DNA from 3 places in the Pseudonocardia sp. GCM10023141 genome. Region 2 is predicted to be linked to each of the others. Evidence: riboswitches for the same ligand, from Rfam matches in the RefSeq annotation. Region 2 holds a riboswitch; each other region holds the start of a gene.
What was found. A riboswitch is a leader RNA that binds a small molecule or an ion and turns the genes downstream of it on or off. The one in region 2 is predicted to bind S-adenosylmethionine.

Region 1 (6,926 bases), on a different contig from region 2:
GGGAAGTCCTGTTCCAGGTCGACGCCCAGGTCCCGCAGCTCCTGCTCGGTGACCTGCTCCCGGTCGACGTACCGCGGTGGGGCGACCGTCGGATGCTGATTCGTCATGCCTGCTCCGGCCCTTCGCGCGCTGCTCGGCGGTGGCCACCGCGAACACACGTCGCGTCGCTGCGGGGCCGTGAGATGATTTACGTGGACCGAACGGTCCACGTAAATGGGGACCGTAGTGTGGGCCCGGTCACCACCACAAGCACGTCGCCCGAATGGCGGCAGGGCGCTCGTCCCGCGGAGTGACCACGCGGTGTGGGAACCTACGAACGGCGCGAGGTGCGCGCCCGGGTCACACGGAAGAGCTCGAAGGATCGCCATGACGACCACCGGCACCGTCCGGGACGAGGACCGGGAGCGGCGTGGTCGCGGCCGCCCGCAGGGCCACGGCCCGGGCTTCGAGGACCGGCGGCGCGAGATCGTCGACCTGGCCACGGCGCTGTTCGCGGAGCAGGGCTACTCCGGCACCTCGGTGAGCGACCTGATGCGCGTCACCGGGCTGGGCAAGGGCGCGCTGTACCACTACATCGAGTCCAAGGAGAACCTCCTCGTCGAGATCTCCTCGCAGGTCATGACCCCGCTCATCGCCCGGATGCGCGAGATCGTCGCCCTGGAGGAGTCCCCGCTGGTACGGCTGCGGATGATCTCCGAGGCCATCCTCGACGGCATCGCTCAGCGCCCCGAGCACGTCTGGGTCTACGAGCACGACTACCGCTACCTCAGCGGCGAGAACCGCACCCGGTTCCTGCAGCAGCGCCACGACTTCGAGGGGCTGGTCTTCCAGCTGGGCAACGAGGCGATCGCGCGCGGCCTGTTCCGCGGCAGCGACGTGCGGCTGCTCATGTTCCAGTTCTTCAGCCTGCACAAGCAGACCGCGCAGTGGTTCCACCGCGACGGTCCGTGGGCGCCGAGCGAGCTGTCGCGCGAGTACTGCCGCACCCTGTTCAACGGCTTCGCCGCCGACGCCGCCTCGCTCGACGCGCTCGAGAACCGCATCGAGACGCTGCGCCGGCCCACCGCCTCCTGACCCGCCCACTGCAACCTGACCCGTCAGCCCTTGCGCAGCGGCGCCTTAGTGAATGACGATGCACTTATGGCTGTCTCGATGCACGACCTGCTCGACGATCTCGCCGCGGAGACCGCTGTGGTCCAGGTGCTCGTCGCCGACCTCGACGACGCCGGCGTCGCCCTCCCCACGCCCGCCACCGGCTGGGACGTGCGCGACCAGCTCAGCCACCTCGCGTACTTCGACGAGGCGGCCACGCTCGCCGCCGTCGACCCGGAGACCTTCCGCCGGGAGGCCGCCGCGCTGGTGGAGCAGGGCGCGGACTTCCCCGACCGGGTCGCCGCCGAGCACGCCCATCTCGGTGCCGCCGAGCTGCGCGCCTGGCTGGACCGGGCCCGCAGCCGGTTCATCACGACCTTCCGCGCGCTCGACCCGAAGGCCCGGCTGCCGTGGTACGGGCCGGACATGAGCGCCGCCTCGTCGGCGACCGCGCGGCTGATGGAGACCTGGGCGCACGGGCAGGACATCGCCGACGCCGTCGGCGCGGTGCGGGAGCCCACCGACCGCCTGCGCCACGTCGCGCACCTCGGCGTGCAGACCGCGGGGTTCGCGTTCGCGCTCAACAACCGCCCCGCGCCCGAGGCTCCCGTGCACGTCGCGCTGGAGGCGCCATCGGGCGCGCGGTGGGAGTGGGGCGATCCGGATGCGACGGACCGGGTGACCGGCTCGGCGCTGGACTTCTGCCTGGTCGTGACGCAGCGCCGCCACGTCACCGACACCGCGCTGGCGGTGACCGGGCCCGCCGCCACCGCATGGATCTCCATCGCGCAGGCCTTCGCCGGCGCACCGGGACCGGGCCGAGCACCCGGCGCCGTAGCGGCCGGGAGCAGCCGATGACCAGGCGTCCGGTCCGCATCGCCAACTGCTCCGGCTTCTACGGCGATCGCCTCGCCGCCGCGCGGGAGATGGTCGAGGGCCACGTGTCCGGGGAGACCATCGACGTCCTCACCGGTGACTACCTCGCCGAGCTCACCATGCTCATCCTCTGGAAGGCGCGGCAGAAGGACCCGTCCGCGGGTTACGCGAAGACGTTCCTCGTCCAGCTCGAGCAGGTGCTGGGCACCTGCCTCGACCGCGGGATCAAGATCGTGGCCAACGCGGGCGGGCTCAACCCCGGCGGGCTGGCCGAGCAGATCGGGCTGCTCGCCGGGCGGCTCGGACTGGCCCCGCAGGTGGCCCACGTCGACGGTGACGACCTCGTCGGACGGCTCGCGGAGCTGCAGGCCGCCGGGCACGACCTCGTGCACCTCGACACCGGTCGCAAGCTCGCCGAGGCCGGCGTCGAGCCGGTCACCGCCAACGCCTACCTCGGCGGCTGGGGCATCACGGAGGCGCTGGGGGCGGGCGCCGACATCGTCGTCACCGGCCGCACCACCGACGCGTCGCTCGTCGTCGGGCCCGCGGCGTGGTGGCACGGCTGGGGGCGCGAGGACGTCGACCGGATCGCCGGCGCGATGGCCGCGGGCCACGTCATCGAGTGCGGTCCGCAGGCCACCGGCGGCAACTACGCGTTCTTCGAGGAGATCACCGACCGGCGCTACCCGGGCTTCCCCGTCGCCGAGATCGCGGACGACGGCTCCAGCGTGATCACCAAGCCGGACGGCACCGGCGGGCTCGTCTCGGTCGGCACCGTCACGGCCCAGCTGCTCTACGAGATCGCGGAGCCCGCCTACCTCGGCCCGGACGCCACCGCCCACTTCGACACGCTGCGGCTGGACCAGGAGGCGCCCGACCGCGTGCGGATCAGCGGTACCCGCGGGAGCGCGCCGACCGACCGGCTGAAGGTGGCACTGAACTACCAGGGCGGTTTCCGCAACACCATGACGCTCGTGCTCACCGGCACCGCGATCGAGGAGAAGGCGGCGTGGGCCGAGGAGCAGCTGTTCGGGCTGCTCGGCGGCAAGGAGCGCTTCGCCGAGACCGACGTGCGGCTGCTGCGCTTCGACCGGGCCGACGCGCCCGTCAACGACCAGGCCACCGCGCACCTGCGCATCACCGTCAAGGATCCCGACGCGCGCAAGGTGGGCCGCGCCTTCTCCAACACCACCATGGAGCTCGCGCTCGGCGGCTACCCCGGCTTCCACACCACCACCCCGCCGTCCGCGGAGAGCGCCTTCGGCGTCTACTGGCCCACCACGGTGCCCGCCGCCGAGGTCCAGCACCGCGTGACGCTGCCCGACGGCACGCAGCAGACGATCCCGCACCCGCCGGCAGGCCCCGCACCGGCCGCACCGACAGCGGCGGACCACACCCCGGTCAGGGGGCCCACGACGCGGCACCCGCTGGGCACGGTGGCCGGCGCCCGGTCCGGTGACAAGGGCGGCAACGCCAACATCGGAGTCTGGACCCGCACCGACGAGGAGTACCGCTGGCTGCGGGCGTACCTCACCGTCGAGCGCATCCGGGAGCTCCTTCCCGAGGCCGCGGACCTGGCGATCCGTCGCTACGAGCTGCCGAACCTGCGCGCGGTCAACATCGTGGTCGTCGGCCTGCTGGGCGATGGGGTGGCCTCGGCCACGCGGCCGGATCCCCAGGCCAAGGGGCTGGGCGAGTACCTGCGGAGCCGGTTGGTGGACATCCCGGAGGCCCTGCTGCGCCGGTGATCATGGTTCGTGATCATGGACTGGGCCGATCGGAGCAAAGCGCGATAGCGTGCCCGCCATGACAGGACGCGATACCCACTCCGGTCTCGACGACCCGCAGACCGATCGCCCGGGACTGGAACTCACCACCACCGTCGTCGGCTCGGCAACGGTGGTGGCAGTCCGCGGCGAGCTCGACCTGTACACCGCACCCGAGCTGATGAGCACCGTCGACGCCGCCTTCGACCAGCCCGCCGTCGCCACCGTCGTCATCGACCTGTCCGCGGTCTCGTTCCTCGGTTCCAGCGGGCTGGGCGTGCTCGCCAACCTGGCCACCCGGGCCGCCGACGCCCGGCACGCGCCGACGAACCTGCGCCTCGTGGCGCCGCCGGACCACGTCGCCGTCACCCAGCCGTGGGAGGTCATGCACCTGCACCAGGTCCTCCCGCTGCACCCGACCGTCGCGGCGGCGCTCGAGAGTTGAGATCCGGCCGATCAGGTTCGGCCCAGCGGGTTTGACAGGCCGGCGCCGCGGGAACCCGGCCCTGTTGTGTCCAGCCAGGCTGGAGGATTGTTGTCCCAGCTCGTCGAGTTCTCCCACCTCACCATCCCGGCCCACCCGACCAAGCTCTCCCCGCTGCGCCGCCACCTCCGGCGCTGCCTGTGCAACATCCCGCAGGACCGGCGGGACGAGATCGTCCTCGCCGTGTCCGAGGCCGTCACGAACTCCGTGACGCACGCGTACGAACCCGGGCGCCACGGCACCATCGAGGTGACACTGTGGACCGAGTCCGAGGCGCTCTGGATCGAGGTGCGCGACCACGGGCAGTGGCGCGTTCCCGCGGCCGAGCCGCGGCCGACCGGGCACGGCCTGGGGATCCGCCTCATGCAGCAGCTGTTCACCTGCGTGCTCATCCACCACGACCGCCACGGCACGCAGGTACTCCTCCAGCAGCCGCTGGCAGCGCCGGTCCCCGACCGCTCGCCACTCGGGCGACCCGCGGATCGGCCGAGTGGCGAGCTATGAACGTCACACCGGTGCCGAGCGATCACTCTCCGTGACCGATGTCGCGGCCGCACCCGTCCGGCTACCTCGATTGAGGTAGCCGGCTACTCGTGTCACGTGCCGACGGCGCGCCGATGCTCGAGGCTCCCAAGAGAAACGGGTGCTGCCATGAGGCCGTTCGTGGTGTTCGTCGGCGGTGGCCTGATCCTCGTCGGTGCGTGGACGGCCAACTGGACGCTCGGTCTGCTCGCCGGGCTGCTCCTCTGGCTCGCCACGGTGCAGCTCTGGCCGTGGACGGCCTGCAGCTCCTGTGCCAGCAGCCCCCGCATCCGCGACTTCACCGGCAAGAACTGGCGCACCTGCGGCGGTTGCGGTGGCACCGGCAAGGAGCTGCGCACCTTCGTGATGCGCCGCAACGTCCGCTGATCCGCGCCGACGGCCGGGACCGACGGCGTCGCAGCCGACACGTTGACAACGCCCGCGCAGCCGACTTAACGTCCACTCCGACAGGTCATGAGTGTCAGCGACAAGCCCTGGCTTGCTGGCCGGCAACCCTCGCTCGCGGTGGGGTGCTCCAGGTGACGACCGGACCGACGCACGTTCGGTAAGCGCGATGCCCCCGGCGGGCAGAACAGGTGGCGGTGGCGGCGATGGACACCACTTCGTGGTTGGCGCAGTGGCGATGCCACGGCCGCGCCACCGGAGCGGCCCGCCGCCACATCGACCTGCAGCGCGTCAGCAGCGCGCTCTGTCGTTCCTGATCTCACACCCGGGGCACTGACCCCGCGCTGTTGACCATCTCCTGATCCGCGCCGGACCGCACCGGCGCGGACTCCGTACGTCCCCCTCACCGAGCGCGCCGCTGCGATGCGTGCTGCCCGGACGCCCCCCGAGTCCACTGGAGTTCCAGCGTGCCTCCCTCCGGCCGATCCACCGTGTCCCGGTCCGATCCGCCACCCCCGCCACCCCGCCTGAACCGGGTCGACACCGACGACCGGCCCGAGCCGGACCTCACCGCTGCGCGCGTGATCCCGCTGCGCCACCCCGGCCGGTGGATCGCCACCGTCGTCGTACTCGTGGTGCTGGCCCAGATCGTCCACGGCCTGATCACCAACCCCTTCTACCAGTGGGACCGCTTCGCGTACTGGTTCCTGCGCCCGGTCGTCCTCGACGGGTTGGTCATCACGCTGCAGGTCACGGCGTTCAGCGCCGTGCTCGGCCTGGCGGGCGGCATCGTGCTGGCCCTGGGCAGGCTCTCCCGCAGCCCCGTCCTGCAGGCCGTGAGCTGGATCTACATCTGGCTGTTCCGCTCGGTCCCGCTGATCGTCGTGCTGCTGTTCCTCTACAACTTCAGCGCCCTCTACAAGTCGTTGAGCCTGGGTATCCCCTTCGGACCCGCGTTCGTGACGTTCGGCGTGACGACGCTGGCCACGGACATGGTCATCGCCGTGATCGGCCTGAGCCTGAACGAGGCCGCCTACGCCGCAGAGGTGGTGCGCGCCGGAATCCTCTCGGTCGACCAGGGGCAGCACGAGGCATCGGCTGCGCTCGGGCTCCCCCGCGGTTACCAGTTCCGCCGGATCGTGCTCCCCCAGGCGCTGCGCGCGATCGTGCCCTCCTACGTCAACCAGCTGATCGGGCTGATCAAGAGCACCTCGCTGGTGTTCTACGTGTCGCTGCTCGACCTGTTCGGCACCGTGCAGAGCATGGGCGCCACCTACTCCGGCGACATCGTGCCGCTGCTGGTCGTCGCCACCGTCTGGTACGTGATCCTCACCAGCATCGTGTCGATCATCCAGTTCTACGTGGAGCGCCACTACTCCCGCGGCGCGCTGCGGACCCTGCCCCCGACACCCCTGCAGAAGCTGCGCACCGGCACCACCGTGCTCCGGGCACGCATCAGGGAAGGAGCGATCCGATGACGAGCACGACATCAGACACGGCCGCCGGGACGGGGACGGGGACGGCCGTGCTCGGGGAGGTGCTCGACGGGGTGCGCCCCGCTGCCGTGCAGGTGCACTCCGCCCACAAGTGGTTCGGCACCCACCACGTGCTCGCCGGGGTGGACCTGACCGTGGCACCGGGCAAGGTCACGGTGGTACTCGGCCCGTCCGGATCGGGGAAGTCGACGCTGCTGCGCTCGATCAACCACCTCGAGAGGCTCGACAGCGGCCACGTCAGCATCAACGGCGAACCGATCGGCGTCCGCCACCACGGCACGCGGC
Region 2 (6,926 bases):
GAGCAGCGCAAGTCGGTGGCGCTGGAGTACCTCAAGGCGTTCGACCACGGTGGCACGACGAGCAGCGGCGCGAGCATCCTGGAGCTGTTCGCCGCGGACGCCCAGGTGTACTTCCCCAAGTGGGGCATCGCCGAGGGCCACGAGCAGATCGGACGGATGTTCAGCGACGTCGGCGCCACGCTCACGGCGATCAAGCACGACTACGCCTCCTTCAACTGGATCTTCTCCGGTGGCGACACGGTCGTCGCGGAGGGGACGAGCTTCGGCGAGCACCAGGACGGCCCGTGGCGCGCCGGGGTGCCCGAGTGGGGCGCCGGTCGCTGGTGCGACGTGTTCGAGATCCGCGACTTCCTCATCCAGCGCTGCTTCATCTACCTCGACCCCGACTACGCGGGCTCCGACACCGGGCGCTATCCGTGGCTGGCCGACGCCCGGGCGCGACAAAATGGAGGCTCCTCCGTATAGTCGGCCGCAGGCGGTGAGATCTCCGCCTTCGGCCCGGTAGGAGCACGAACATGAGCGACACCACCACACTTCCCCGCCGCCGCCCCGGCGGCGCGATCGGCCTCGGCGACCACACCGTCGCGCGCATCGGCTACGGAGCGATGGCACTCGAGCAGTACGCGGGCGACCTGCCCGCAGGCGAACGGCTGCTGCGACGGGCCATCGATCTCGGCGTGGACCACATCGACACCGCGGACTTCTACGGCGACAGCACCGCCAACGCGATCATCGCGAGTGCCGTCCGGCCGGCGGACGGCGTCGTCGTGGTGAGCAAGGTCGGCGCGGTGAGGGACCCCGGCGGTCCGCTGCCCCTGCGCCCGGCACAGCGGCCGGCCGAGCTCCGCACCGCCGTCGAGGACAACCTCCGCTCGCTCCGCCGCGATCGCATCGACATCGTGAACCTCCGGCGCCTCGACGTCGGGCCCGGGATCCGCGCCGAAGGCGACCAGCTCATCGATCTCGACGACCAGCTCGCCGCGCTGACGGCCCTGCGCGACGAGGGGCTCATCGGCGCGATCGGGCTCAGCGCTGTCGGGATCGGCACGCTGCGCAGAGCGCTGCCGGCCGGCATCGCGTGCGTCCAGAACGCCTACGGCCTCGTCGCGCGGCAGTTCGAGGACATGCTCGAGCTCTGCACCGCGGAGGGGATCGCCTGGGTGCCGTTCTTCCCGCTCGGCTCCCGGTTCGCCGGCATGCCGAAGGTGACCGAGCAGCCCGAGGTGGTGGCCGCCGCTGCGCGGCTCGGGGTGACGCCCTCGCAGGTCGGGCTCGCGTGGCTCCTGCGGCACGCACCGAACACGCTCCTCATCCCCGGCACCGGCAGCGCCGTGCACCTGGCCGAGAACGTCGCCGTCGACGAGGTCGTCCTCGACGACGCGACGACCGCCGAGCTCGACGGGATCTGGGCCGCGCGCTTCGCGGCCGCGGGCGAGGCGGCACCCCGCTGGGCCGACCGAGGCGCGGCCGTCAGCCGGTGGGCACCAGCGGCTGCTCGTCGATGACGCCCGCCGACAGGTCCGCGAGGACCCGCCCCAGCGCCGGAGCGAACTTGAAGCCGTGCCCGGAGAAGCCGGCACCCACCGCGACCGGGCCCTGGCTGCGGAGCACGAAGTTCGCGTCCGGAGTGGACGTGTAGGTGCAGCTGATCGGCTCGGGCCGCTGGTGGTCCAGCCCTGGCAGGAACGTGGCGACGTAGTCCTGCAAGCGGCGCAGCTGCGCCGGTTGCGGCTCGAACGACCGCCGATCCGGGTGACAGAGCGGCCCCACCCCGTGGAACCCGACCTTCACGCATCCCTCCTCGGTCGCCAGCCCGTAGACCCCACTGGGCCATCCCTGCTCCGGACCGGCGTGGTGGATGAACGTCGGCCACCCGACGTGGCGCAACGGCGTGCAGGGGCCGGCCCCGAGCACTGGGAAGTGCGCCGGTTGCTCCTGCGTCACCCGCAGCGGCGGCAGCTCGACGAGGCCGCCGACCAGCGCTTCCGTCCACGCCCCCACCGCGACCACGGCACGTCGCGCACGGACGGAGCCTGCGGAGGTCTCCACCTCGACGAGGTCGGGGCCGCAGACGGTGACCGCGCTGACCCGGGTGCGGTGCCGGACGTCGGCACCGCGCCCGACCGCCGCCGCCGTCAGCGCCGCAACAGCCTGGTCGGCGTTGATCCGTCCCGACCGATCCGACTGGTAGAGCACCGGACCGTCGAACACCATGCCGGGCCACCGGGCCATCGCCTCGTCGCTGCCCAGCCACCGGTGGTCGATGCCGTGCCGGGCCAGCGAGAGCGCCAGTTCCGCGACGAGCTCCTGATCACCGTGGTCGATGCCACCGGTCATCTGCAGCACCGAGGCACCCGTCTCCGTCTCCAGCTCGCGCCACAGCCGCAGCGCCTCACCGGCGAGCTCCACGTAGGGCGTCGACGCATAGGTCTGCCGGTAGATCCTCGACGAACCGTGCGACGCGCCCCGCGTGTGCCCGGCGTCGAACTGTTCGACCAGGACCACGTCCTGGCCGCGACGCGCGAGCTGCCACGCCGCGGCCGCCCCGACCACTCCCCCGCCGATGACCACGCAGTCGACGACGTCGCGGTGCTTGCGCGCCGGACATCGACGGCCCGGCTTGGGCACACCTGAGTGGGACACAGCTGAGTGGGGCATGACGCCTCCCATCGGTCCCGGCATGAGCACCCCACCGTGGCACGGCGTGGTTGCTGCGGCGTCGACGAGCCAGGTCTCTCGGCCGCTCTGGATGGACTCCTGAGCCTAGGCGGCCGTCAGCGGGAAGTGTCAATGTTTCCGAAGGGTGGGCGAACCGGAGTCAGCACGTCGGACATTTGTCGGCCGGCGTTCGACGCGGTGAACGAACCGGGATCAGTGCGGTGCGGAGACCGGCGACACCTGCGGGAATCGTCGGACATGGTGGCTCCAGGACATCGACGAGCAGGCGCGCGAAACTGCACGCGACCACTCAGGCGGGCGAAAGGGACGTCGGACGGATCCCGCCGGGACAGCCGGAATCGCTCGAGAACAAAGCGAATGGCGGCCAATTTGCCATCATCGCGCCTTGCGCACCGGCTGACATGACCAGACCCTGTGTCCGGCCGCTGTGTGCGGTCCCCTGTGCCGGGACTCACCCTCCCCCTGCCCCGTCGGGGCCGGTTAGGGTGCGGGAGTCGACATCGATCCCGTGCGTCGATCCCGTTGCGTCGATCCCGTTGGAAGGTCGAGAGATGCCCGGTCCCGCACGCGTGCTCGTGGCACGCCGCTGGCTCGACGGGCTCGGCTCCCCTCCCGGTTCCTGTCGATCCTGACCCGGAACCCGGCGGCCCGCCCGCCTCCTCCCGCCCCGCCGCTGCAGGGTGACTCCTGCGCGCGGACACCCTGACAAGGATCTTCAGCTGTGAGCGAGTGGCATGTTCTCGACAATCCCGCGCGCGCGTCCCTGCTGGGCCCGCACGCCCACCTCGCCGTGAGCCACGGCCTCGCCGTGCGCTACCGACCCGACGTCTCGGTGTTCGTCACCCTGCCCGCCGAACCCGACGACACGGCGTGGCGCGACCTCGCCGACCTCATCGGCCCCGGTGCCGTCGCGCCCCTCTCCGGTCTGCGCACACCCCCGCCTGCCGGCTGGGAGGTCGTCTCCGACGGCGCCGGAGTGCAGCTCGTCGACGACGGCGTGGCGGCCGCACCCGACGCCGAGGCCGTCCCCCTCGGGGACGCCGACGTTCCCGAGATGCTCGCGCTGGTCGAGCGCGCTCGACCCGGACCGTTCGCACCCCGCACCATCGAGATGGGGACCTACCTCGGGATCCGCCGCGGCGGCCGCCTCATCGCGATGGCAGGCGAGCGCCTGCACCCGCCGGGGTTCACCGAGATCAGCGCCGTGTGCACCGATGCCGACTTCCGCGGCCAGGGGCTGGCCACCCGCCTCGTCCACGCCGTCGCTGCCGGCATCCGCGCCCGCGGCGAGACCCCGTTCCTGCACGCAGCCGCCATGAACACCAACGCCATCCGGCTGTACGAGTCACTGGGCTTCCGGCTGCGCCGCCACAACCGGTTCGTGGGCGTCCGGGTCCCGGCAGGCGAACGCGTCGCGACATGACTCCGCGGCTGTCGGTCCAACCTGAGCAGCAGGATGGAAGGGGTCGGCCGCTCAGCCACCGCCCAGCAGCCGCACCACGGCACGCTCGACGGTGCCCCGCGTGGCGTCGTCGAACTGCTCGTTGAGGTGCTCGGCCCGCACGTCGACCCACTGCCTCCCGACCTTGTACGCCAGCAGGTCGTCGCCCCCGCCCTTGCGCCGCAGCAGGGAGTTGCAGGCCCGGTGCAGCGGCTTGTCCCGCAGCGTGAGCAGCCGCATCACCCTCCCTTCGCCGGGTAGGAGAACTCCACGGCGCCGCGGTGCAGGCGCACGTGCTCGCGGCGCATCGTCGCCAGCCCGAACGTCCCCTCCTCGTCGTCTGCTCGGCGTCGGCGAAGCTCCAGCCACGCCCGCCCCGCCGCCGCGTCAACCCCGGCACCGCCGGATCGACGTGGTCGCAGCCGCAATGCCCTTGCCATATCGACGTCCTACCCCGCATCGCGATCGGTCACACGCGGTCGGGTCGGATCAACGCCGGGGGGCGGCCGCCAGCGCATCGGCCGGTTCCACGCTCACGCTCAGCACCCGGTCCAGGCCGGTGATCGTGAACGGGCGCAGGAGATGCCGTCGGCCTCCGCAGGCGATGTGCAGGACACCGTCGTGGGCGCGAGCGCGCTCATGCGCCTCCATGAACGCCTGCAGAGCGCTGCTGCCCAGGAACGTCACGCCGCCGAGGTCGATGATGACGTGCCGACCCGGGCGGTCGAACTGTGCGCACAGGCGCTGTGCGAGAACGGGTGCGGTCTGCCGGTGGCGGGCACCGCCGCTACTCACGACGCCAGCTCGAACTGGCCACCCGGGTGCGACAGCCCTTCGACGAAGGGATGACCCTCGATGCCGCCGCCCGGATCGTGGGCCTGCAGGACGAGCTCAGCTCGGTGCGAGCCCGCATCACCGAACTCGAGTCCCCCGACGACCCACCACCGCCCGACCGATCGACACCGGCAGCGAGGGACTGAGCCTCCCGGATCCCCGAGGATCAGCCGAGCCCGGCGGTGTCCACGTCAGCCCGAGCGGCGATCCTGACCGCCAGCCCGTCCAGCACCATCGCCAGGCGACGTTCGAACACCACGTCCGGATCGGGAGCGTCATCGGCTTCCACGATCAGCCGCTGCAGGTAGGGGGCCCGGCCGTCCTTGAGCAGTTGCATGATGTAGGGCCCGGCCTGGCGCTGGTAGCCCGCGAAGTCGAGGCCGCTGCGCCGCTGCGCTTCGACCTCCCCCAGCTCCTGCTGGACGAAGCCACGGGTGAACGTCATGGCGGTGGAGAGCAGATCCATCATCGCGTTGATGCCGAGGCCGAGCCCGTCCACGCAGGCCAGACCGGCCTCGCGGAACCGTCGGGCATGGGGCCCCAGCGACGGCCGGTGCCCGAACCGGGCGATCCAGGGGTGGGCGTGATGGAGCCGTCGCATCTGCCCGGCCAGCCGCGCGACGTCGTCTCGCCAGCTCCCGGACGGGATCCCGGTCAGGTCCAGCTCGCCCAGCACGGCGTCGTACATCAGCTCGGTCAGGTCGTCCTTGTTGCCGACGTGCCGGTAGAGCGCCATCGGGCTGCTGTCCAGCCGTCCCGCGATCTTGCGCATCGAGATCGCGTCGACCCCGTCCTCGTCGGCCAGTGCGATCGCGGCCGTGGTGATGCCCTCGTGGTCGAGCGTGCGCGCCGGCCCACGTCCCTGACTGGAGAGGCGCGCCCAGATGACGGGCGGCGGTTCGTCGGTCACAGCTGCACTCCTCGCGCGGGTTGCGAGCATCCTACGGGACGAATACGGTGTACACGTCTAGTCGTTTACACCGTACTCGTCTACTCGTCGACCACATTCGAGGTGCCGGCATGCCCCCTTCGTCCTCCCGATCCATCGCCGTCATCGGCGGCGGCCTCAGCGGGCTGGTGCTGGCCCGCATCCTGCAGCAGCACGACATCGACTGCACCGTCTACGAACTCGACGCCACCGCCGATGCGCGGAGGCAGGGCGGCCTGCTCGACCTGCACGTCGAGTCCGGCCAGCTGGCCCTGCGCGAAGCGGGACTGTACGAGCAGTTCCGCGGGCTCACCCGACCGCAGGCCGAGGCCATGCGGGTGATGGACAAGGCAGGCACCGTCTTCATCGACCAGGCCGCCCCCGAGAGTTCTGGCGCAGGCGGGCGACCCGAGATCGACCGGACGGAACTGCGTGGCCTGCTGCTGGATTCGCTCGACCCGGGCCGGGTGGTCTGGGACCACAAGTTGCGCAGCGCCGCCCGCCTGGATGACGGGCGGTACGCCCTGGACTTCGCGAACGGCTCGCGCCGGACCGCCGATCTGCTGGTGGGGGCCGACGGCGCCTGGTCCCGCGTCCGGCCCCTGCTCTCCAATGCCTCCCCGACGTACACCGGGGTGAGCTCCGTGGAGTTCCACGTCATCGATGCGCCGACCACGGTGCCCGCCTCGGCGGCGCTGGTCGGCACCGGAAGCCTGTTCGCCCTCTCGGACAACAAGAACCTCGGCGGGCACGGTGGCCGTGACCTGCATCTGGGCGTCATGCTGCGAACCGCCGAGGACTGGCTGGACACGCGTGGCGTCGACTGGTCGTCCGACGCTGCCGCCGCGCGCGCGGTCCTGCTGGCGGAGCTCGCCGACTGGACGCCGGCGCTGACCGACCTGATCCGCCACTGCGACGACGAGATGGTGCCGCGGCGGATCTACGCCCTGCCCACCGACCACTCGTGGCCACACACCCCGGGCGCCACCCTGGTCGGCGACGCCGCCCACCTGATGTCGCCGTTCGCCGGCGAGGGTGCGAACG
Region 3 (6,926 bases), on a different contig from region 2:
CGCGAAGGCGTCGGCAGCATGGTCGGCGTCGTCGAAGACGTACGAGCTGGTCTGGTAGATCGGCACGGCGCGCGACCCCGTGGCCGGGTCCGGCACGGCACCGGCGTGCAGCGCCAGCGTCTCGAAGGCACGCGGCGGTGCGGTCGTCACGCCTCTCGCTCCAGCACGTCCGACCACCAGCGCTGCGCGACACGCGGATGCGAGCGCAGCCAGCCGACCACGGCGTTGGCGCCGAAGTGGGCGAGCAGCGGGTTGTCGGGATCCTCGGCCACACCGGTGGCCGCCGCCGCGAGCTCGGCCGGGAGCACCAGCGGTTCGACCACGGCGTCGAGGCGTGGGCCGAAGAAGAACGGGATCGAGTAGCGGTCGATCCCGGCGGGCGGGCTGACCACCCGGTGCTGCGTGGCACGGAGGTAGCCCTGCGTCGCGATCTCCAGCATCTCGCCGATGTTGACCACGAAGCTGCCCGGCACCGGGGTGGCGTCGATCCACGACCCGTCGACCGCCTGCACCTGCAGCCCACCCACGTCGTCCTGCTGCAGCAGCGCCAGGTAGCCGTAGTCCTTGTGGCTGCCCACGCCCTGCTCGGGAGCGGGTCCCTGGCGCGGTGGGTAGTGCACGATCTTGACGTGGACGGCGGCCTCGTCGTCGAACCAGGCGTCGAAGTAGCCCTCGGGCTGCCCCAGCGACGCCGCGAGCGCGCGCAGGATCTCGCGGCTCACCCGTAGCGCCTCGGCCTGCCAGCGCAGCACGACGTCGCGCAGCAGCGGCAGCGCCGAGGGCCACTGGTTCGGGCCGATGAGCCGCAGGTAGTCCGGATCACCCGGGCCGACCTCGATCGCGGCGCGCTCCGGACCGATGTCGATCTGCTCGCGCTGATCGACCGCGCCCGCGGTGTGCTCGGTGCCGACGCGGGTGTAGCCGCGGAACTGCGGCGAGTGCACGTTCTCGATCTCGAGGCGCTGCTCGAGCGGCAAGGCGAAGAACTGGCGGGCCAGCTCCGCGATCCCCTCGGTGACCGCAACGGGCACACCGTGGCCGGTGACGTAGAAGAAGCCGACGTCGTGGGCGGCACGGCGCAGGTCGTCGAGGAACGCGGCGCGGTCGACCCCGGCGTCGCGGAACCGCGAGATGTCGACGACCGGGAGCGAGCGGGGGCTTGTCATGGCGCGCCGTGCGTCCGACCGGAGACCGACATGCTGCGATACAACCATGTGAACACCGGGTGGACCACGGCCGCCCTGCCGGTGCGCGCGAATCGCCGCCGAAGATCACATCCGCACGGCTTGACCCCCGGCGACGGCCCGACCTAACGTCGGACACAACGGTCACGAACACCAGCGCTCAGCCCCGGCTTGCTGGTTGGCAACCCCCGCGTGCGGTGGGGTGCTCCGGGTGACGACCGGGCGAGCGTCTCACCAGACCTCGCAAGCGCCCGAGATCCGCAGGAGTTCGCACCATGACCGCCCAGCGCGTGCCGTCGCTGTCTGCCGCGTACCGCCGCCACATCGACCAGATGCGCGGCTGCACCACCACGCGCTGTCGCTGACCCAGCGCTCCGGCCCGCCGCTGCGGGCCCTCGCCGCGCACCCTGCGGCACCCGTTCACCCACCCCCGCACCGGTGACCCCGGTGTGTCGAAAGGACGCTCCGCCGTGCGACGCATCCCCAAGTCCCTGCTCCTGCTCCTGCCGGCGCTGGCGCTCGCCGCGGCCTGCGCGGCACCGGGCTCGACGCCCGCCGCCGCACCCGGCGGCGCCGCACCGACGGTCGTCAAGATCGGCGTGACCGACGCCAGCGAGGACTACTGGACGGTCTACCAGCAGAAGGCCCAGGCCAAGGGCATCACCGTGGAGTTCGTCAACTTCACCGACTACAACCAGCCCAACCCGGCGCTGTCGCAGAACCAGCTGCAGCTCAACGAGTTCCAGCACCTGCAGTACCTCGCCAACTACAACGTCAAGAACAAGGACACGCTGGTGCCGATCGGCGCCACCGCCGTGTACCCGCTGCCGCTGTACTCCACGAAGCACACGGCGGTGGACCAGATCCCCCAGGGCGGCCAGGTCGCGATCCCGAACGACCCGACCAACCAGGCGCGCTCGCTGCTGGTGCTCGAGGCGGCCAAGCTGATCACCATCAAGGGTGGCGGCACCTCGGTCTCCACGCCCAACGACATCGACACCGCCGCGTCGAAGGTCACCGTCGTGCCGGTGGACGCGGCCCAGACCGCCACCAACCTGGCCGGCGTGGACGCCGCGATCGTCAACAACAACTACGCGACCGCCGCCAAGCTGGGCGCCGACAAGGTCATCTTCAAGGACGACCCGAACAGCGCGTCGTCGAAGCCCTACATCAACGCCTTCGTCGCGCGCGCCGCGGACAAGGACAACCCCACCTACGTCACGCTCGCCGCGCTCTACCAGGACCCCGAGGTGCAGGCAGCAGTGCGCAAGGACCTCGGTGACGGCGGCGTGTTCAAGAACAACGATGCGGCCGACCTGCAGGCGAGCACCGCGCAGATCGAGGCCGCGATCACGACGTCGGGTTCCTGACCGTGGCACCGGTGATCAGCTTCCGCGCGGCGGGCAAGCAGTTCGCGGGGTCCCGCGGCGCCGTCGTGCGGGCCGTCGATGACGTGGACCTCGACATCGACGACGGCTCGATCACCGGCGTCATCGGGTACTCCGGCGCGGGCAAGAGCACGCTCGTCCGGATGATCAACGCACTCGAGCTGCCGACCGCGGGCACGGTGACGGTGCACGGCCGGGTCACCGGTCAGCTCGCCGAGCGCGGCCTCCGCGAGCTGCGCGGCGAGGTCGGGATGATCTTCCAGCAGTTCAACCTGCTGTCCTCGCGCTCCGTCGCCGGCAACGTCGGCTACCCGCTGCGGATCGCCGGCTGGAACCGCGACGCCCGCCGCGCACGGGTGGCCGAGCTGCTGGAGTTCGTCGGGATCAGCGACAAGGCCCGGCAGTTCCCCAACCAGCTCTCCGGCGGGCAGAAACAACGTGTCGGCATCGCCCGCGCGCTCGCGACGTCGCCGAGGATCCTGCTCGCCGACGAGGCCACGAGCGCGCTGGACCCCGAGACCACCGCCGACGTGCTCGCCCTGCTCAAGCGGATCAACCGCGAGCTGGGCACGACGATCGTGGTGATCACCCACGAGATGGAGGTGGTCAGCTCCGTCTGCGACACGGTCGTCGTGATGGAGCAGGGCCGCGTGATCGAGCAGGGCCCGGTCTACGACGTGTTCGCCGACCCGCGCGAGCCGGCGACCCGTCGCTTCGTGCACAGCGTGCTGCAGGACCGGCCGTCGGCCGAGGCGCTGACGCGGCTGCGCGAGCACTTCGGCGGACGACTGGTCACCGTCGGGGTGCGGGCCGATCCGGGGGCGCGGGCCGCGCTCTCGGGCGTGCTCGCCGCGCACGACGTGCGCAGCACCATCGTCTACGGCGGGATCCGCGAGCTGGCGGAGAAGCCGTTCGGCAGCATCACGTTCGAGCTGACCGGCACGGACGCGGCGATCGACGCGCTGATCGCCGAGCTCGCCGCCACGACCAGGGTCGAGGAGCTGGCGACACCATGACCGAGTGGGACAAGCTCACCCCGATCCTGTGGCTGTCGTTCCAGCAGACGGTCTACATGGTCTTCTGGACGATGCTCATCGCCGGCGCGCTGGGCCTGGCACTCGGGGTGGCGCTCTACACCAGCCGCCGCGGCGGGCTGTTCCAGAACGCACCCGCCTTCCAGCTGCTCAACATCGTCGTCAACATCATCCGGCCGATCCCGTTCATCATCTTCATCACCGCGGTCGGCCCGCTGACGCTGCTGGTGATGGGCACGACGATCGGCACGCAGTCGGTGCTGTTCCCGATGTCGGCGATGGCGACGTTCGTCATCGGCCGGATCGTGGAGCAGAACCTCGTCTCCGTGGATCCGGGAGTGATCGAGGCGGCGCGCGCGATGGGGGCCGGCCGGTTCCGGATCATCTGGAGCGTGCTGGTGCCCGAGGCGCTGGGCCCGCTGATCCTGGGCTACACGTTCATCTTCGTCGGCGTCGTGGACATGTCGGCGATGGCCGGCTACGTCGGTGGCGGCGGCCTGGGCAACTTCGCCATCAGCTACGGCTACCAGCAGTTCAACTGGCCGGTCACGCTCGTCACGGTGGTCATCATCATCGCGATCGTGCAGCTGGCCCAGCTGCTCGGCAACGGGCTGGCGCGCAGGGTACTGCGCCGCTGACGGCAGCGGGTACTGGGCCACTGAAAGCGGGTACTCCCCCAGGACCGGATCGTCGGATCGGACCCTGGGAGCGGTTATGCGGATCGGTGCGGTGATCATCGTGATCTGGCTGGCGATCGGGGCGTTCGCGTCCTTCCAGCGGGGCTACTTCGGCTCGGGCGACGTCAGCTGCGCCCAGTTCGGGACGGTGCTGGTCACGATCGTCGTGGGCCCGTTGAACTACGTCGGCCTCAACCCCAAGATCGACTGCACGGTGCCGAAGCCGTCACCCTAGTAGGCCGTCGCGGCCAAAGCGTGGGTCCGGGCGGCGTCCAGGTGCGTGCATCGCAAGGCGGCGATGCGAAGGCATACCGGGTGTCTGTTGAGCGTCGCCAACGCAGCGAGGTGCGTGCCTGGGCGTCGCCGGGGCCCGCGAATTGGCCGCGACGGCCTACTAGAGTGAGGCGGTGGCGAACGCCCGCAGCTACCGCTCCCGCACCACGTCCGGACTGCGCAACGGCGGGGTGTCGTTCTGGTACGACGAGATCGGCATCCCCGGACGCGGGCCCGCGCTCCCCGGCGACCGCACGGCCGACGTGTGCATCGTCGGTGGCGGGCTGACCGGCCTCTGGACCGCCTACCACCTCGCGCTGCACCAGCCCGACCTGCGGATCGTCGTGCTGGAGAAGGAGTTCGCGGGCTTCGGCGCGTCCGGGCGCAACGGCGGCTGGCTCTCGGCCGAGATCGCCGGCAACCTCGACCGCTATGCCGCCACCGGCGGCCGCAACGGCGTCCTGCGGCTGGTCAGGGCGATGGAGCAGGCCGTCGACAACGTCATCGCGGTCTGCGCCGACGAGGGCATCGAGGCCGACATCGTCAAGGACGGCGTGCTGGACGTGGCCCGCACCGAGCCCCAGCTCGCCCGCATGGAGGCGAAGCTCGGCGAGGACGCGGCGTGGGGCATCGACGCGTCCCACGCGTGGCGCCTGACCCGCCGCGAGGTGCACGCGCGCGTCCGGGTCGAGGGCGCGCTCGCCGCGATCTACAACCCCCACTGCGCCCGCGTGCAGCCCGCGAAGCTGGTGCAGGGGTTGGCGGCCGCCGTCCGGCGCCGCGGCGTGCAGATCTACGAGGGCACCGAGGTCACGGAGATCACGCCGGGCCGCGCCGTCACGCCCCACGGCGTGGTGCGGGCCCAGCACGTGCTGCGCTGCCTGGAGGGCTACACCGCCGGGGTCGCGGGCAGCAGGCGCGAGTGGCTGCCCATGAACTCCTCCATGGTCGTCACGGCGCCGTTGCCGGCCGACGTCCGCGCCGAGATCGGGTGGGACGGCGCCGAGCTCGTCGGCGACAGCGCCAACGCCTACAGCTACGCCCAGCGCACCGCCGACGGCCGCATCGCCATCGGTGGCCGCGGGCGGCCCTACCGCTACGGCTCCCGCACCGACGTCGACGGGATGACGCAGGCCTGGACGATCGAGTCGCTGGCCGCGATCCTGCACAGCCAGTTCCCCGCCACCCAGGACGTCCCGCTGGAACGCGCGTGGTGCGGCGTGCTCGGCGTCCCGCGCGACTGGTGCGCGAGCGTCACGCTCGACGAGGCCACCGGGCTCGGCTGGGCGGGCGGCTACGTCGGCAGCGGCCTGACCACCACGAACCTCGCCGCCCGCACGCTGGCCGACCTCGTGCTCCGGCGCGACACCGACCTCGTGGCCCTGCCGTGGACCCACCGCACCGTCCGGCGCTGGGAACCGGAGCCGCTGCGGTGGCTCGGGGTGCAGTCGATGTACCTGCTCTACCGCGAGGCCGACCGGCGCGAGGCGGCGGGCCTGCGCCGCCCGAGCCGCCTGACCCGTTTCGCCAACCTCCTGACCGGTCGGTGACCGCCCGCTGACCGCCCGCGCAGCCGCGGCGCGCGCCCGCCCGGCGATCCGCCGGATCGGGTCGGCGACGCGCCCCATCCCGGGGCCGGTCCGGGCGGCCGCACCTGGTAGGACTGTGTCCGTCGAACGCGAAGGAAGAAGGTTCCGTGACGGACTCGTTTGTCCACCTGCACGTGCACACCGAGTATTCGATGCTGGACGGCGCGGCCAAGGTCGATGCGCTTTTCAGTGAGGTCGAACGGCTGGGCATGCCCGCGGTGGCGATGACCGATCACGGCAATATGTACGGGGCCGCCGAATTCTACCGGCGGGCCAAGAAGAGCAGCGTCAAGCCGATCATCGGTATCGAGGCCTATCTGGCGCCCACCACCCGTTTCCACAAGAAGCCGGTGTTCTGGGGGCAGTCGTCGCAGCGCGGTTCCGACGAGCTCGGCGAGGGCGGCGACGTCTCGGGTGCGGGCGCCTACACGCACATGACGATGGTGGCGCGCAACGCCACCGGGCTGCGCAATCTGCTGCGCCTCTCCAGCCTCGCGTCGTTCGAGGGCTTCTACCGCAAGCCGCGGATGGACCGCGAACTCGTCGCGCAGTATTCGGCGGGCATCATCGCCACCACCGGCTGCCCGTCCGGTGAAGTGCAGACGAGATTGCGCCTGGGCCAGCCGAAAGAGGCGTTGCAGGCGGCCAGCGACTACCGCGACATCTTCGGCGCGGAGAACTTCTTCCTCGAGCTGATGGACCACGGCCTGCCCATCGAGCGCTCGGTGCGCGACGGCCTGCTGACCATCGCCAAGGAGCTCGACCTGCGGCCGCTGGCCAC

Region 1: linked by a shared signal. The riboswitch ahead of ACFPFQ_RS37615 (putative leader peptide) and the one ahead of ACFPFQ_RS05475 (FAD-dependent oxidoreductase) in region 2 are both predicted to bind S-adenosylmethionine.
Region 3: linked by a shared signal. The riboswitch ahead of ACFPFQ_RS17330 (MetQ/NlpA family ABC transporter substrate-binding protein) and the one ahead of ACFPFQ_RS05475 (FAD-dependent oxidoreductase) in region 2 are both predicted to bind S-adenosylmethionine.

What each region holds. Positions count from the first base shown of each region.
Region 1 covers NZ_JBHSIR010000066.1:67,418-74,343, forward strand. The annotation lists gene ACFPFQ_RS37580 (hypothetical protein) at 1-107, opposite strand, end outside; gene ACFPFQ_RS37585 (TetR/AcrR family transcriptional regulator) at 367-1,074, shown strand; gene ACFPFQ_RS37590 (TIGR03084 family metal-binding protein) at 1,141-1,950, shown strand; gene ACFPFQ_RS37595 (acyclic terpene utilization AtuA family protein) at 1,947-3,716, shown strand; gene ACFPFQ_RS37600 (STAS domain-containing protein) at 3,775-4,179, shown strand; gene ACFPFQ_RS37605 (ATP-binding protein) at 4,270-4,722, shown strand; gene ACFPFQ_RS37610 (hypothetical protein) at 4,870-5,127, shown strand; SAM riboswitch class IV at 5,211-5,318, shown strand; gene ACFPFQ_RS37615 (putative leader peptide) at 5,352-5,462, shown strand; gene ACFPFQ_RS37620 (amino acid ABC transporter permease) at 5,637-6,623, shown strand; gene ACFPFQ_RS37625 (amino acid ABC transporter ATP-binding protein) at 6,620-6,926, shown strand, end outside.
Region 2 covers NZ_JBHSIR010000009.1:112,116-119,041, forward strand. The annotation lists gene ACFPFQ_RS05465 (nuclear transport factor 2 family protein) at 1-465, shown strand, start outside; gene ACFPFQ_RS05470 (aldo/keto reductase) at 516-1,505, shown strand; gene ACFPFQ_RS05475 (FAD-dependent oxidoreductase) at 1,471-2,658, opposite strand; SAM riboswitch class I at 2,664-2,756, opposite strand; gene ACFPFQ_RS05480 (GNAT family N-acetyltransferase) at 3,401-4,102, shown strand; gene ACFPFQ_RS05485 (hypothetical protein) at 4,154-4,360, opposite strand; gene ACFPFQ_RS05490 (hypothetical protein) at 4,360-4,560, opposite strand; gene ACFPFQ_RS05495 (STAS domain-containing protein) at 4,610-4,915, opposite strand; gene ACFPFQ_RS05500 (hypothetical protein) at 4,966-5,100, shown strand; gene ACFPFQ_RS05505 (TetR/AcrR family transcriptional regulator) at 5,121-5,864, opposite strand; gene ACFPFQ_RS05510 (FAD-dependent oxidoreductase) at 5,975-6,926, shown strand, end outside.
Region 3 covers NZ_JBHSIR010000028.1:78,714-85,639, forward strand. The annotation lists gene ACFPFQ_RS17320 (O-acetylhomoserine aminocarboxypropyltransferase/cysteine synthase family protein) at 1-150, opposite strand, end outside; gene ACFPFQ_RS17325 (isopenicillin N synthase family dioxygenase) at 147-1,166, opposite strand; SAM riboswitch class IV at 1,327-1,440, shown strand; gene ACFPFQ_RS17330 (MetQ/NlpA family ABC transporter substrate-binding protein) at 1,655-2,554, shown strand; gene ACFPFQ_RS17335 (methionine ABC transporter ATP-binding protein) at 2,557-3,588, shown strand; gene ACFPFQ_RS17340 (methionine ABC transporter permease) at 3,585-4,244, shown strand; gene ACFPFQ_RS17345 (hypothetical protein) at 4,321-4,518, shown strand; gene ACFPFQ_RS17350 (NAD(P)/FAD-dependent oxidoreductase) at 4,691-6,106, shown strand; gene dnaE (DNA polymerase III subunit alpha) at 6,253-6,926, shown strand, end outside.